DNA from 2 places in the Pseudomonas khavaziana genome. Region 1 is predicted to be linked to the other one. Evidence: predicted binding sites of a transcription regulator. Region 1 holds the regulator's gene; the other holds the start of a gene.
The links. Region 1 encodes FliA, which starts transcription of late flagellar genes. Its sites were predicted from a motif close to CTAAAGTTTNNNNNNNNNNNGCCGNTAA; they were not measured.

Region 1 (5,970 bases):
GGGGCCGGGGCTGGCTTGGCGACCGGCGCGGCAGCTTTGGCGGCAACCGGTGCGGCGGCGACCGCAGCCGCGGCAGCCGGGGCTACCTCGGTGAACTTGCCTTTGCCATGCAACTCGTCCAGCAAGGCTTCGAACTCGTGATCGGAGATCAGTCCGTCGCCGGCCGGAGCGGCGGTGCTGGCCGCTGGAGCCGCTGGAGCTGCGGCAGCAGTGGCAGCAGTGGCAGCAGTGGCGGCGACTTCCGGCAGGGCTTCGGCTACAAACGTGCCCTTGCCGTGCAGTTGGTCGAGCAATGCCTCGAATTCATCGTCGGTAATGTCGGTGCTGGCGCTGGCAGCCGGTGCTTCTGGCGCAGCGGGTGTCACGGCATCGGCTGCGAACTGGCCTTTGCCATGCAACTGGTCGAGCAGGGATTCGAATTCTGCGTCGGTAATGTCTTCGCTGGTCGGCGTGGCCACAGGCGCCGCCGGGGCTTCGGCTTCGGCCTTGACCGCATTGAGCGAATCGAGCAGCTGTTCGAACTCGCTGTCGGTCACGTCCGCCTCGGCTTGCACCACAGGTTCCGGCTCAGCTTGTGCTACCGGCGCAGCCGCAGCCGGTTCCGCCAGGCGCGCCAGGGCCGCCAGCAGTTCCGGAGTGGCCGCAGTGATCGGCGCACGTTCGCGCACTTCGCTGAACATGCCGTTGACCGCATCCAGTGCTTCTAGAATCACGTCCATCAGTTCCGAGTCGACCTGCCGCTCACCCTTGCGCAGGATGTCGAACACGTTCTCGGCGATGTGACAGCACTCCACCAGCTCATGGAGCTGGAGGAAGCCGGCGCCCCCTTTTACAGTGTGAAAACCGCGAAAAATTGCATTGAGCAGGTTCGCATCATCCGGTCGGCTTTCCAGCTCGACCAGTTGCTCGGACAGTTGCTCTAGAATTTCGCCGGCCTCTACAAGGAAATCCTGAAGGATTTCTTCATCGGCGCCGAAGCTCATGGGTGTGCTCCTTAGAAGCCTAAACTGGATAACAGGTCATCTACGTCATCCTGACCTGACATAACGTCTTCACGTTTATCGGCATGAATCTGCGGACCTTCACCCTTGGCGAGATGTTTTTGTGGATCTTTTTCCGAGAGGATCGCTTCACGGTCATGCTCGATGCCGGCAAAACGGTCGACTTGGCCGGCCATCAGCACCAATTTGAGCAAGTTGCTTTCCACTTCGGTGACCAACTGGGTCACGCGCTTGATCACCTGGCCGGTGAGGTCCTGGTAATCCTGGGCGAGCAGGATGTCGTTGAGGTTGCTGGCCACCGTGCGGTTTTCCTGCTCGCTGCGCGACAGGAAACCTTCGACCCGACGGGCCAATTCCCGAAACTCTTCAGCCCCCACTTCACGACGCATGAAGCGGCCCCAGTCAACGCTCAAGGCCTGGGCTTCGCTGGCCATGCCATTGACCAACGGCGTGGCGTTTTCCACCAGGTCCATGGTGCGGTTGGCCGCCGCCTCGGTCAGCCTGACCACATAGGACAGGCGTTCGGTGGCGTCGGTGATTTGCGAAATCTCTTCGGCCTGGGGCATGCGCGGGTCAATCTGGAAATTGACGATCGCACTGTGCAGCTCGCGTGTGAGCTTGCCCACTTCCTGATACAGGCCGCGATCACGGGTCTGGTTAAGCTCATGGATCAACTGCACCGCATCGGCGAACTGGCCTTTTTCCAGGCTGTCGACCAAGCGGTGAGCATGTTTTTTCAGGGTCGACTCGAAGTCGGCCTGCGATGATTCGTTATGCTCCATAGCTCCCCCGTGGCAGCATCAATGACCGATGCGTTCGAAGATTTTTTCAATCTTCTCTTTCAAAGCCAGTGCAGTGAATGGCTTGACCACGTAACCGTTGACCCCGGCTTGGGCGGCTTCGATGATCTGTTCACGCTTGGCTTCAGCGGTCACCATCAACACAGGCAGGCTGCGCAGTTTTTCATCGGCACGTACATGGCGCAGCAGATCGATACCGGTCATGCCCGGCATGTTCCAGTCGGTTACCAGAAAATCGATGCTGCCGCTGTTGAGGATCGGAATCGCCGTGATGCCGTCATCCGCCTCGACCGTGTTGGTGAACCCAAGGTCACGCAACAGGTTTTTTATGATCCGCCGCATCGTTGAGAAGTCATCAACGATGAGGATTTTCATGTTCTTGTCCAATTCGACCTCCAAGCAGTCTTAAACGCGCCCAGCACCTGGACGCGCCATTTCAATCAACAGGCGTTACACAAAAAGGACTGCCGGGGGCACCACGGGCCAAACCCGCGAAGGCCTATCACCTTCGCGGTATCGCGTTGCAGTGTCCCCACACTGCCTGTCAGCGCGCGCGCCACTCTCCCAACCGCCCCCGCAAGCGGGCCGCGCACTGGCTGTGCAACTGGCTGACACGCGACTCACTGACCCCCAGGACCTCACCGATTTCCTTGAGGTTCAGCTCTTCGTCGTAGTACAGCGCCAGCACCAGCCGCTCACGTTCCGGCAAGTTGGCAATCGCATCGGCCAGCGCGCCCTGGAAACGTTCGTCTTCCAGGTCGCGCGAAGGCTCCATGTGCGTACTCGCGCCGTCCTCGTGCAGCCCTTCGTGTTCGCCGTCCTGCAAGAGGTCGTCGAAACTGAACAGGCGGCTGCCCAAGGTATCGTTCAAAATCCCGTAATAATCGTCGAGACTCAATTGGAGTTCGGCCGCAACCTCATGATCTTTAGCGTCACGACCGGTTTTTGCTTCAATTGCACGAATTGCATCACTGACCATGCGCGTATTGCGGTGTACCGAACGCGGCGCCCAATCCCCTTTACGCACTTCATCGAGCATCGCGCCACGGATGCGGATGCCCGCATACGTCTCGAAACTCGCACCCTTGCTCGCGTCGTATTTGGTCGACACTTCGAGCAGGCCGATCATGCCGGCCTGGATCAGGTCCTCGACCTGCACACTGGCCGGCAGGCGCGCCAACAAGTGATAGGCAATGCGCTTGACCAGGGGCGCGTAACGCTCGATCAGTTCGCCCTGGCTGTCACGTGCCGACTTTTTGTAAAGGTTGTAGCCGCTGGATGTCATAGCACCGGTCCTGCGCTCGTCTGATGCACCAAACGCTCGACGAAAAATTCCAGATGCCCCCGGGGGTTGGCGGGCAATGGCCAGGTATCGACCTTCTGGGCAATGGCCTTGAACGCCAGTGCGCACTTGGAACGAGGGAACGCTTCGTAGACCGCACGCTGCTTTTGCACGGCCTTGCGCACACACTCGTCATAGGGAACTGCGCCGACGTATTGTAAAGCCACATCGAGGAAGCGGTCCGTGACCTTGGTCAACTTGGCGAACAGGTTGCGCCCTTCCTGCGGGCTTTGGGCCATGTTGGCCAGCACGCGGAAGCGGTTCATGCCGTAGTCACGATTAAGCAGTTTGATCAACGCGTAGGCGTCGGTGATCGAAGTGGGTTCGTCGCACACCACCAGCAGCACTTCTTGCGCGGCGCGCACAAAACTGACCACCGACTCGCCGATCCCGGCGGCAGTGTCGATCACCAGCACGTCGAGGTTGTCGCCGATATCGCTGAAGGCCTGGATCAGCCCGGCATGCTGCGCGGGGCTCAGGTGCACCATGCTCTGGGTGCCCGAGGCCGCCGGCACGATGCGGATGCCACCGGGGCCCTGGAGCAGCACATCGCGCAGCTCACAGCGGCCCTCGATCACATCGGCAAGGGTGTGTTTGGGTGTCAGCCCCAGCAGAACGTCCACGTTCGCCAAGCCCAGGTCAGCATCCAGCAGCATGACGCGACGGCCAAGCTCTGCCAGGGCCAGGGACAAATTCACTGACACGTTAGTTTTGCCGACGCCACCTTTGCCGCCGGTCACCGCGATCACCTGTACGGGATGCATGCTGCCCATTTTATTTCTTTACCTTGTCTTGCTTAGACGCAGGCTACATGGCTTGGCCGCGTGAATCGCTTGCAGACCATCGATGTAGGTACATTTCACGGTGTTCATCCTGCCTTAACCGACCCGTTTAGCCGGGTGGTGGTAAAGGTCGGCGAACATATCGGCCATCGCTTCCTCGCTAGGCTCTTCTTGCATTTGCACACTTACGGCACGGCTGACCAACTGATGACGGCGCGGCAGATGCAGATCATCCGGGATCCGCGGCCCGTCGGTCAGGTAGGCGACCGGTAATTCATGGCTGATGGCCAGGCTCAACACTTCGCCCAGGCTCGCAGTTTCATCGAGCTTGGTGAGGATGCAACCGGCCAGGCCGCAACGCTTGTAACTGTGATAAGCAGCGGTAAGAACCTGTTTCTGGCTGGTGGTTGCAAGCACCAGGTAATTTTTCGACTTGATGCCACGCCCGGCCAGGCTTTCGAGTTGCATGCGCAGCGCCGGGTCGCTGGCTTGCAGGCCGGCGGTATCAATCAGCACCACGCGCTTGCGCAGCAGCGGGTCGAGGGCATTGGCCAGGGACTGGCCCGGGTCGACGTGGGTCACCGGCACATTGAGGATGCGCCCCAGGGTCTTGAGCTGCTCCTGGGCGCCGATGCGGTAGCTGTCCATGCTCACCAGGGCGATATTCTGTGCGCCGTACTTGAGCACATAACGAGCGGCCAGCTTGGCCAGGGTGGTGGTCTTGCCCATGCCGGCAGGGCCGACCATGGCAATCACACCGCCCTCTTCCAGAGGTTCGATTTCCGGCGTCGCGATCATGCGTGCCAAGTGCGCCAGCAGCATGCGCCAGGCCTGGCGGGGTTCTTCGACTTCGGCGGTCAAGGCCAGCAAATCGCGGGACAACGGGCCGGACAGGCCGATGCGTTGCAGGCGACGCCAGAGGTTGGCCTGTTGCGGCTTGCTGCCTTGCAGTTGCGTCCAGGCCAGCGAGCCCAGCTGCACTTCGAGCAATTCGCGCAGACCGTTGAGTTCAAAGCGCATCGAGTCGAACACACGTTGGTCGACAGCGGCGGCCGGGCCTGGCGCAGCTGGACGCGGTGGCTCGATGAACGTCGGTTCTACCAGCGGCTCGGCGGCGGTCAATGGCAGGCCGGCGAACAATTGGCGATTGGTGCTGGCATCGCTGTCGCCACGCATGCTCAGTTCAGCCTGGGCCGACACAATGCGCGAGGCAGTCTTGCGCAGCTCGTCTTCGAGTTCCATGTTCGGCACACGCGGGGCCAGGGCCTGGGGCGTGTAATCCAGCGCAGCCGTCAGCTCGACACCGCCGGCAATCCGACGGTTACCGATAATCGCGGCGTCGGCGCCCAGCTCATCACGGACCAGCTTCATGGCCTGACGCATATCGGCGGCGAAAAAACGCTTAACTTGCATAACCCACTACCTCAGCCATTGGGCCCTACTGTCGCGACGATAGTCACTTGCTTATTGTCAGGAATTTCCTGGTAAGCCAACACGTGCAGATTCGGTACAGCCAGGCGTCCAAAGCGCGACAACATCGCCCGAACCGGACCGGCCACCAAAAGAATGACCGGGTTGCCCTGCATTTCCTGGCGCTGCGCGGCGTCGATCAACGAACGCTGCAGCTTTTCAGCCATGCTCGGCTCCAGCAAAACACCTTCTTCCTGGCCCTGACCGGCCTTCTGAATACTATTGAGCAATATTTGTTCCAACCTTGGCTCCAAGGTGATAACAGGCAGCTCGGACTCAATGCCTACAATGCTTTGCACGATTGCACGGGACAATCCGACGCGCACCGCCGCCACCAGAGCGGCAGTATCTTGACTCTTGGCGGCATTGTTGGCGATGGCCTCGGCAATGCTGCGAATGTCGCGCACCGGCACCTGTTCGGCCAGCAGCGCCTGCAATACCTTGAGCAATTGCGACAGCGTCAGCACGCCCGGCACCAGCTCTTCGGCCAGTTTCGGCGACGACTTGGCCAGCAAGCCCATCAATTGCTGGACTTCCTCATGGCCGATCAGCTCGTGGGAGTGCTTGTAGAGAAT
Region 2 (5,970 bases), 1.7 Mb from region 1:
CGAGCCCTATTGGGTGGATGGTGAAAGCCTGCTGATCGGCTGCAGCCTGGGGGTGGCCCATGCCCGCGCCCGAGCCGGCGCCGACCCGCTGATGTGGCACGCCCATATCGCCATGCAGCAGGCCAAAAGCACCCAGGGCTGCACCTTTCATATCTTCAACGAACGCATCAACCGCAACGCCCGCAGCCTGGCCGACCTGGAAAGTGAACTGCGCCGGGCCCTGCGCCGCGATGAGTTGGAACTGCACTACCAGCCGCGCCTGGACCTGGATGACGGCCATATCGTCGGTCTCGAGGCCTTGGTGCGTTGGCGCCACGGTGAGCGCGGCTTGTTGCCGCCCAGCGAGTTCGTGCCGCTGGCCGAGCAGAGCGGCCTGATCGTGCCATTGGGCTACTGGGTGATATCCCGGGCCCTGCGCGACATGCAAGACCTGCGCGAGCGCGGCCTGCCACCGCTGCACATGGCGGTCAACCTGTCGTTCCGCCAGTTCCAGGACAGCCAATTACTGTCAACCCTCAGCCGCCTGATCGCCGAGCGCGGTGTGGAAGCGCAATGGCTGGAGTTCGAGCTGACCGAAACTGCCGTGATGCGCCGCAGCGACTTGGTCAAGCAGACCATGGACGCCCTTGGCCGACTCGGTGTGCGGTTCTCCCTGGATGACTTCGGCACCGGCTTTTCGTCATTCGTGCACCTCAACAGCCTGCCGATCGCCTTGTTGAAGATCGACAAGAGCTTTGTCGGTGGCATGGAAGAACGCGAGGAAAACCGCAAGTTGGTGCACGCGATGATCAACCTGGCCCACAACCTCAACCTGGAAGTGGTGGCCGAAGGTGTAGAGACGCCGGAGCAGTTGGCATTGCTGCGCTTGTTCGGGTGCGACCAGGCCCAGGGTTACCTGATCAGCAAGCCGTTGCCATTGCCGGAATTGATCGAATACCTGATGTTTGGGCAAAGCCAACAGGCTTTGCCGGGCTAAGTTGCGAACGCCATTAAAAATGTGGGAGGGGGCTTGCTCCCGATAGCGGTGCGTCAGTCAGCAAATGCAGTGACTGACACTCAGCAATCGGGAGCAAGCCCCCGCCCACAGTTCTGACCGAGCAGGGCTTTATTCTGTTTGTGCGGCCTGAAAGGCAGGCTGCATTTCAGGCTCCTGCCGAATCATCCGCTTCATCTTCGCCTCGAATGCCCATGTCAGGCTCACTGCCGCACACGCCAGGCCCAGCGCCAGACCCCACCACACGCCGGTTGGCCCCCAGCCTAACGTGAACGCCATCAGCCAGGCCGAAGGTGCACCGATCAGCCAGTAACAGCCCAGCCCCACCAGGAAGGTGGTCTTGGCGTCCTTCAAGCCACGGATGCAGCCCATGGCGATGGTCTGCACGCCGTCGAACAATTCAAACCAGGCGGCGACGGCCAACAGGCTGACGGCCAGGACGATGACGTCATGGAACGCCGGGTCGTCATGATCGAGGAACAACCCGATCAGCGGGTCGGAAAACAGCCACAGCACCACGGCAAACCCCAACATCACCATGGCACCAAAGCCGATGCCGACCCGCCCGGCCATGCGTGCCTGCAGCAACTGGCCGGCGCCATAATGCTGGCCGATGCGCATGGTCACTGCATAGGACATCCCCGCCGGCACCATGAACGCCACCGAGACAATCTGCAGAGCGATCTGATGCGCCGCCAACTGCGTACTGCCCATCGTGCCCATGCACAGCGCGGCAAAGGCGAACAGCCCGACCTCCACTGCATAGGTGCCGCCAATCGGCAGGCCCAGGCGCCACAGCTCGCGCAGGTATTGGGTATTGAGGCGCAGCAGGCCGGTGCTCAGCGGGTAGGCCGCGTAGGCGCGGTTGCTGCGGATGTACCACATCAGGGCCAGGGCCATGCCATTGGCAACGATGGCGGTCACCAGGCCAATCCCCATCAGGCCCAGCTTCGGCAGGCCGAACATGCCTTCGATCAGCGCGTGGTTGAGCAGGTAATTGACCACCGTACCGCACAGGCTGATCACCATCACCGGCGTGGCTTTGCCGATGGCGCTGGTGAAGCCGCGCAGCGCCATGAAGCTCAGGTAGCCGGGCAGGGCGAAGGGCAGGATCGTCAGGAATTGCCCGGCCGCGTGCACGTTGGTCTCGGTCTGGCCGAACATCAGCAGCACCGGTTCCAAGTTCCACAGCAGCAATGCCGCCGCCAGAGCCATCAACCATGCCAGCCACAGCCCGGCCTGGGTCAGGCGCGTGGCGCCGTCGATATCGCCCGCGCCATGGCGAATGGCGACCAGGGTGCCCACGGCGGCAATCACGCCGATGCAGAAGATCGCCACGAACGAATAGCTCGCCGCGCCCAGGCCACCACCGGCCAGGGCCTCGGGGCTCAGGCGCGCCATCATCAGGGTGTCGGTCAACACCATCAGCATGTGCGCCAACTGTGAAGCAATCAACGGCCCCGACAGCCGCAGAATGGCCCAGAGCTCGGTACGTGCCGGATGTTGCATGATCATCACGCTCGAATGGTCAGAGGATTGGAGGAGAGGGTTGATTCTCGGCCCTTTGCGCCCGCTGCACAAAAGGATAAATGCGATCATTCGCATGATTAAAACTCATGCTGGATTGATTCTGGTAGGGTGCCGATATTGCGCCGTCGGATCTTTCCCAATGTCTCGTCGTCTTCCTCCACTGTATGCCTTGCGTGCATTTGAAGCCGCTTCGCGACACAACTCCTTCACCCGTGCGGCGCAGGAGTTGTCCATTACCCAGAGTGCGATCAGCCGCCATATCCGCACCCTTGAAGAGCATTTCGCCTGCCGTCTGTTCCAGCGCAGCGGCCGCAACCTGCAGCTTACCGAAGCTGCGCGCCTGTTGCTGCCCGGGGTGCGCGAAGGGTTCGCCGCGCTGGAGCGCGCTTGTCATACGCTGAATGCCGAGGATGACATCCTGCGCATGAAAGCGCCGTCCACATTGACCATGCGCTGGCTGCTGGCGCGGTTGAGTCGCTTCCGCGCCTTGCAGCCAGGCAATGAGGTGCAACTGACCAGTGCATGGATGAACGTGGACGAGGTGGACTTCAATCAGGAGCCTTTCGACTGTGCGGTGTTGTTGAGCTACGGGCATTTTCCGGCGGACTGGGAAGCCTGTTACTTGTTCCCGGAGTTGCTGATCCCCGTCGGCGCGCCGAACCTGCTGGACGATGGCCCCTGGGACGTGGCCCGGCTAGCGAGTGCCGAGTTGCTGCACCCCACCCCCGACCGTCGCGACTGGCGCAACTGGCTGGAGCGCATGGGGTTGTCATCCCAAGTGTCCCTCAAGGGCGGGCAAGTGTTCGATACCCTCGAACTGGGCATGATCGCTGCGGCGCGAGGCTATGGCGTTTCCATGGGCGATCTGCTGATGGTGGCTGAGGATGTGGCGCAAGGTCGACTCAGCCTGCCGTGGCCAACGGCAGTGGCGAGTGGGGAAAATTATTACCTGGTGTGGCCGAAAACCCGCCCCGGTGGCGAGCGTTTGCGCAGGCTGGTGGAGTTTCTTCAAGGCGAAGTCAAGGCGATGGAATTGCCCCGGGTTGAGCGCCTTGATTGAGCATGGTCAGGCCCATGGTGCAATCGTTTGCGCGATACCCCTGTGATTCGCTCAAGTATTGGCAAATGCCGCCGAAGAAGGGGTGTTGGAACCATCGTGCACCAACGCTTCCCACTAGAATAATTTGCCGAGCAGCGCTAAGAGATCAGGATGATCCTGGCCTCGGCCAGGAGCTGTCATGTCTCAACCCCGTGCCCGGATTGCCTCCCAGTTAGGTCTCGCACTCGCCGTGATTCTGGCTGTCGTTATCAGCGGCAGTACCGTCTTCGCCCTGCGTTCCCTCGACTCCGCCAACCTCGACACCCGTGAGGAACACCTGGCCAGCGAGGCGCGTTTGCTCGCCGACCAACTCAATACCTTCCACAGCACCTTGCGCGAAAGTACCCAGCGTTTGAGCGGGCTGTTTGAAGAGCGCTTCGTCGCCGGCTTGAGTGTACGTGCTGACCAGCCGGTGGCGGTGGCCGGCGTGCAGACCCCGAGCCTTTACTTGGGCGACGAGGTGCTGAACAACAATTTCGAAGAAGTGGATGAGTTCAAGCAGATGTCCGGCGGCGTGGCCACGGTGTTCGTGCGCAGCGGCGACGACTTTATCCGCGTCAGTACCTCGCTGACCAAGCAGGATGGCAACCGCGCCATCGGCACTGTGCTGGACCGTCAGGGCGCGGCTTACCAGCGCGTTGCCGAGGGGCAGACCTATATCGGTCGTGCGGTGTTGTTCGACCGTTCCTACATGACCCAATACAGCCCGGTGCGGGACAGCAGCGGCAAGGTCATCGCCGTGCTGTTCATCGGTTTTGATTACACCGACGCCCAGAATGCCCAGTTTGAAAATCTCAAACGCTTCCGTATTGGCCAGACAGGCTCCCTTGCGCTGCTTGATGAGCAGAAACACTGGTTGGTGGCGCCAGCTGGCGTGCAGGCGCCGGATGAGGCCATTGCGGTGATGCTCGACCTGGCAAAGAAACCGGGAGCTGGCCGCTTCTGGAGCGACAAGCACGAGGACTTCTACAGCGTTTCGGTGCCGTTCGACGGCGGCCCATGGGCGGTGGTAGCGAGCATGCCCAAGGCTGAGATTCGCGCCGTGACTTGGGAAGTCGGTATCCGCCTGGTAATCGGCAGTGTGCTGGCGATGTTGCTGGCAGTGGGTGCCACGGTGTGGCTGTTGCGCAGCAAGCTGGCGCCACTGAGCGACCTGGTTCGCCAGGCAGAAGCCCTGGGCGCGGGTGACTTGAGCGCACGCCTCAACGTGTCCAGCCATGACGAGATCGGCCAGTTGGCGCGTAGCTTCAACCAGATGGGCGACGCGCTGTCGACCATGGTTTCCCATATCCGCAACGCTGCCGAACAGGTCAACAGCCGCGCCCAGGCGCTGTCAGGTTTGTCCGGTGGTGCCTATGAAGGCATGGAGCAGCAGTCTGGCGAAATCACCAGCATGGCCGGCGCGGTGGAAGAATTCAGCGCCACTTCGTTGAACATCGCCGACAACATGGGCAACACCGAGCGCCTGGCGCAAGAAAATGCCCAGCAGACCCGCATTGGCCGCGACTCGATGCAGGAGGCGTCATCCTCCCTGGAGCATATCGCCACCGCCCTGAACAGCACCGCTGCGGTGATCAACACCCTGGGCCAGCGCTCCCAGGAAATCGGCGGGATCGTTGGCGTAATCACGTCCATCGCTGAACAGACCAATCTGCTGGCGCTCAACGCCGCCATCGAAGCCGCCCGCGCCGGTGAGCAGGGTCGGGGTTTCGCCGTGGTCGCCGACGAGGTGCGCAACCTGGCGTCGCGCACCCGTCAGGCCACCGATGAAATTTCCACGATGATCCAGAGCATCCAGCAGGAAACCGGCAATGCCATCAGCACCATGGAACACGGCAATGTGCTGATGCAGGAAGGCCTATCGCGTAACGCCGCCGTGGCCTCGGCCCTGGCGCGCATCGACGAGCAAAGCCGCTCGGCCGGCCAGCAGTTCGCTGCGATCAACACCGCGACCCAAGAGCAAAGCAGTACTGCCACATTGCTCAGCAGCAACTTGCAGAGCATTGCACTGGCCAACAGCGAGCAGCGCGAAGTGGTGTCGAACCTGGCGGTTACCGCCAAGGAGCTGGAGACCTTGGCGGCTGGCTTGCGTCAGGAGGTCGACCGGTTTCGTTGAGGTTCAGGGCTCCCCAAGCCCTGGGTCCACGCGCTTGCCGATGTCTTTGAGCCGCGCCAGTTGGTCGACCATGCCTGGCGCTTCGTCCAGGCTGGTGACGAAGGTCCACAGATAGGTCATGACCGCGTAGATGTGGCCAGCCTTGACCGCTGGGGTCATGGCCAACTGGCTGATCGCAACCACGAACAGTAAGGCTGCGATCGCGCCGATAAACAGGAACGCCGCGGCCTC

Region 2: a site for FliA is predicted at 3,635-3,662, ahead of QYQ93_RS28435 (methyl-accepting chemotaxis protein). Genes of this name have one in related genera too.

The regions. Positions count from the first base shown of each region.
Region 1 is NZ_CP129946.1:4,627,691-4,633,660, forward strand. Features, by position in the region: gene QYQ93_RS20505 (chemotaxis protein CheA) at 1-983, opposite strand, end outside; gene QYQ93_RS20510 (protein phosphatase CheZ) at 995-1,783, opposite strand; gene QYQ93_RS20515 (chemotaxis response regulator CheY) at 1,802-2,176, opposite strand; gene fliA (RNA polymerase sigma factor FliA) at 2,346-3,086, opposite strand; gene fleN (flagellar synthesis regulator FleN) at 3,083-3,916, opposite strand; gene flhF (flagellar biosynthesis protein FlhF) at 4,022-5,338, opposite strand; gene flhA (flagellar biosynthesis protein FlhA) at 5,350-5,970, opposite strand, start outside.
Region 2 is NZ_CP129946.1:6,333,592-6,339,561, reverse strand. Features, by position in the region: gene QYQ93_RS28450 (bifunctional diguanylate cyclase/phosphodiesterase) at 1-976, shown strand, start outside; gene QYQ93_RS28445 (NorM family multidrug efflux MATE transporter) at 1,106-2,509, opposite strand; gene QYQ93_RS28440 (LysR substrate-binding domain-containing protein) at 2,664-3,584, shown strand; gene QYQ93_RS28435 (methyl-accepting chemotaxis protein) at 3,763-5,739, shown strand; gene QYQ93_RS28430 (ABC transporter six-transmembrane domain-containing protein) at 5,743-5,970, opposite strand, start outside.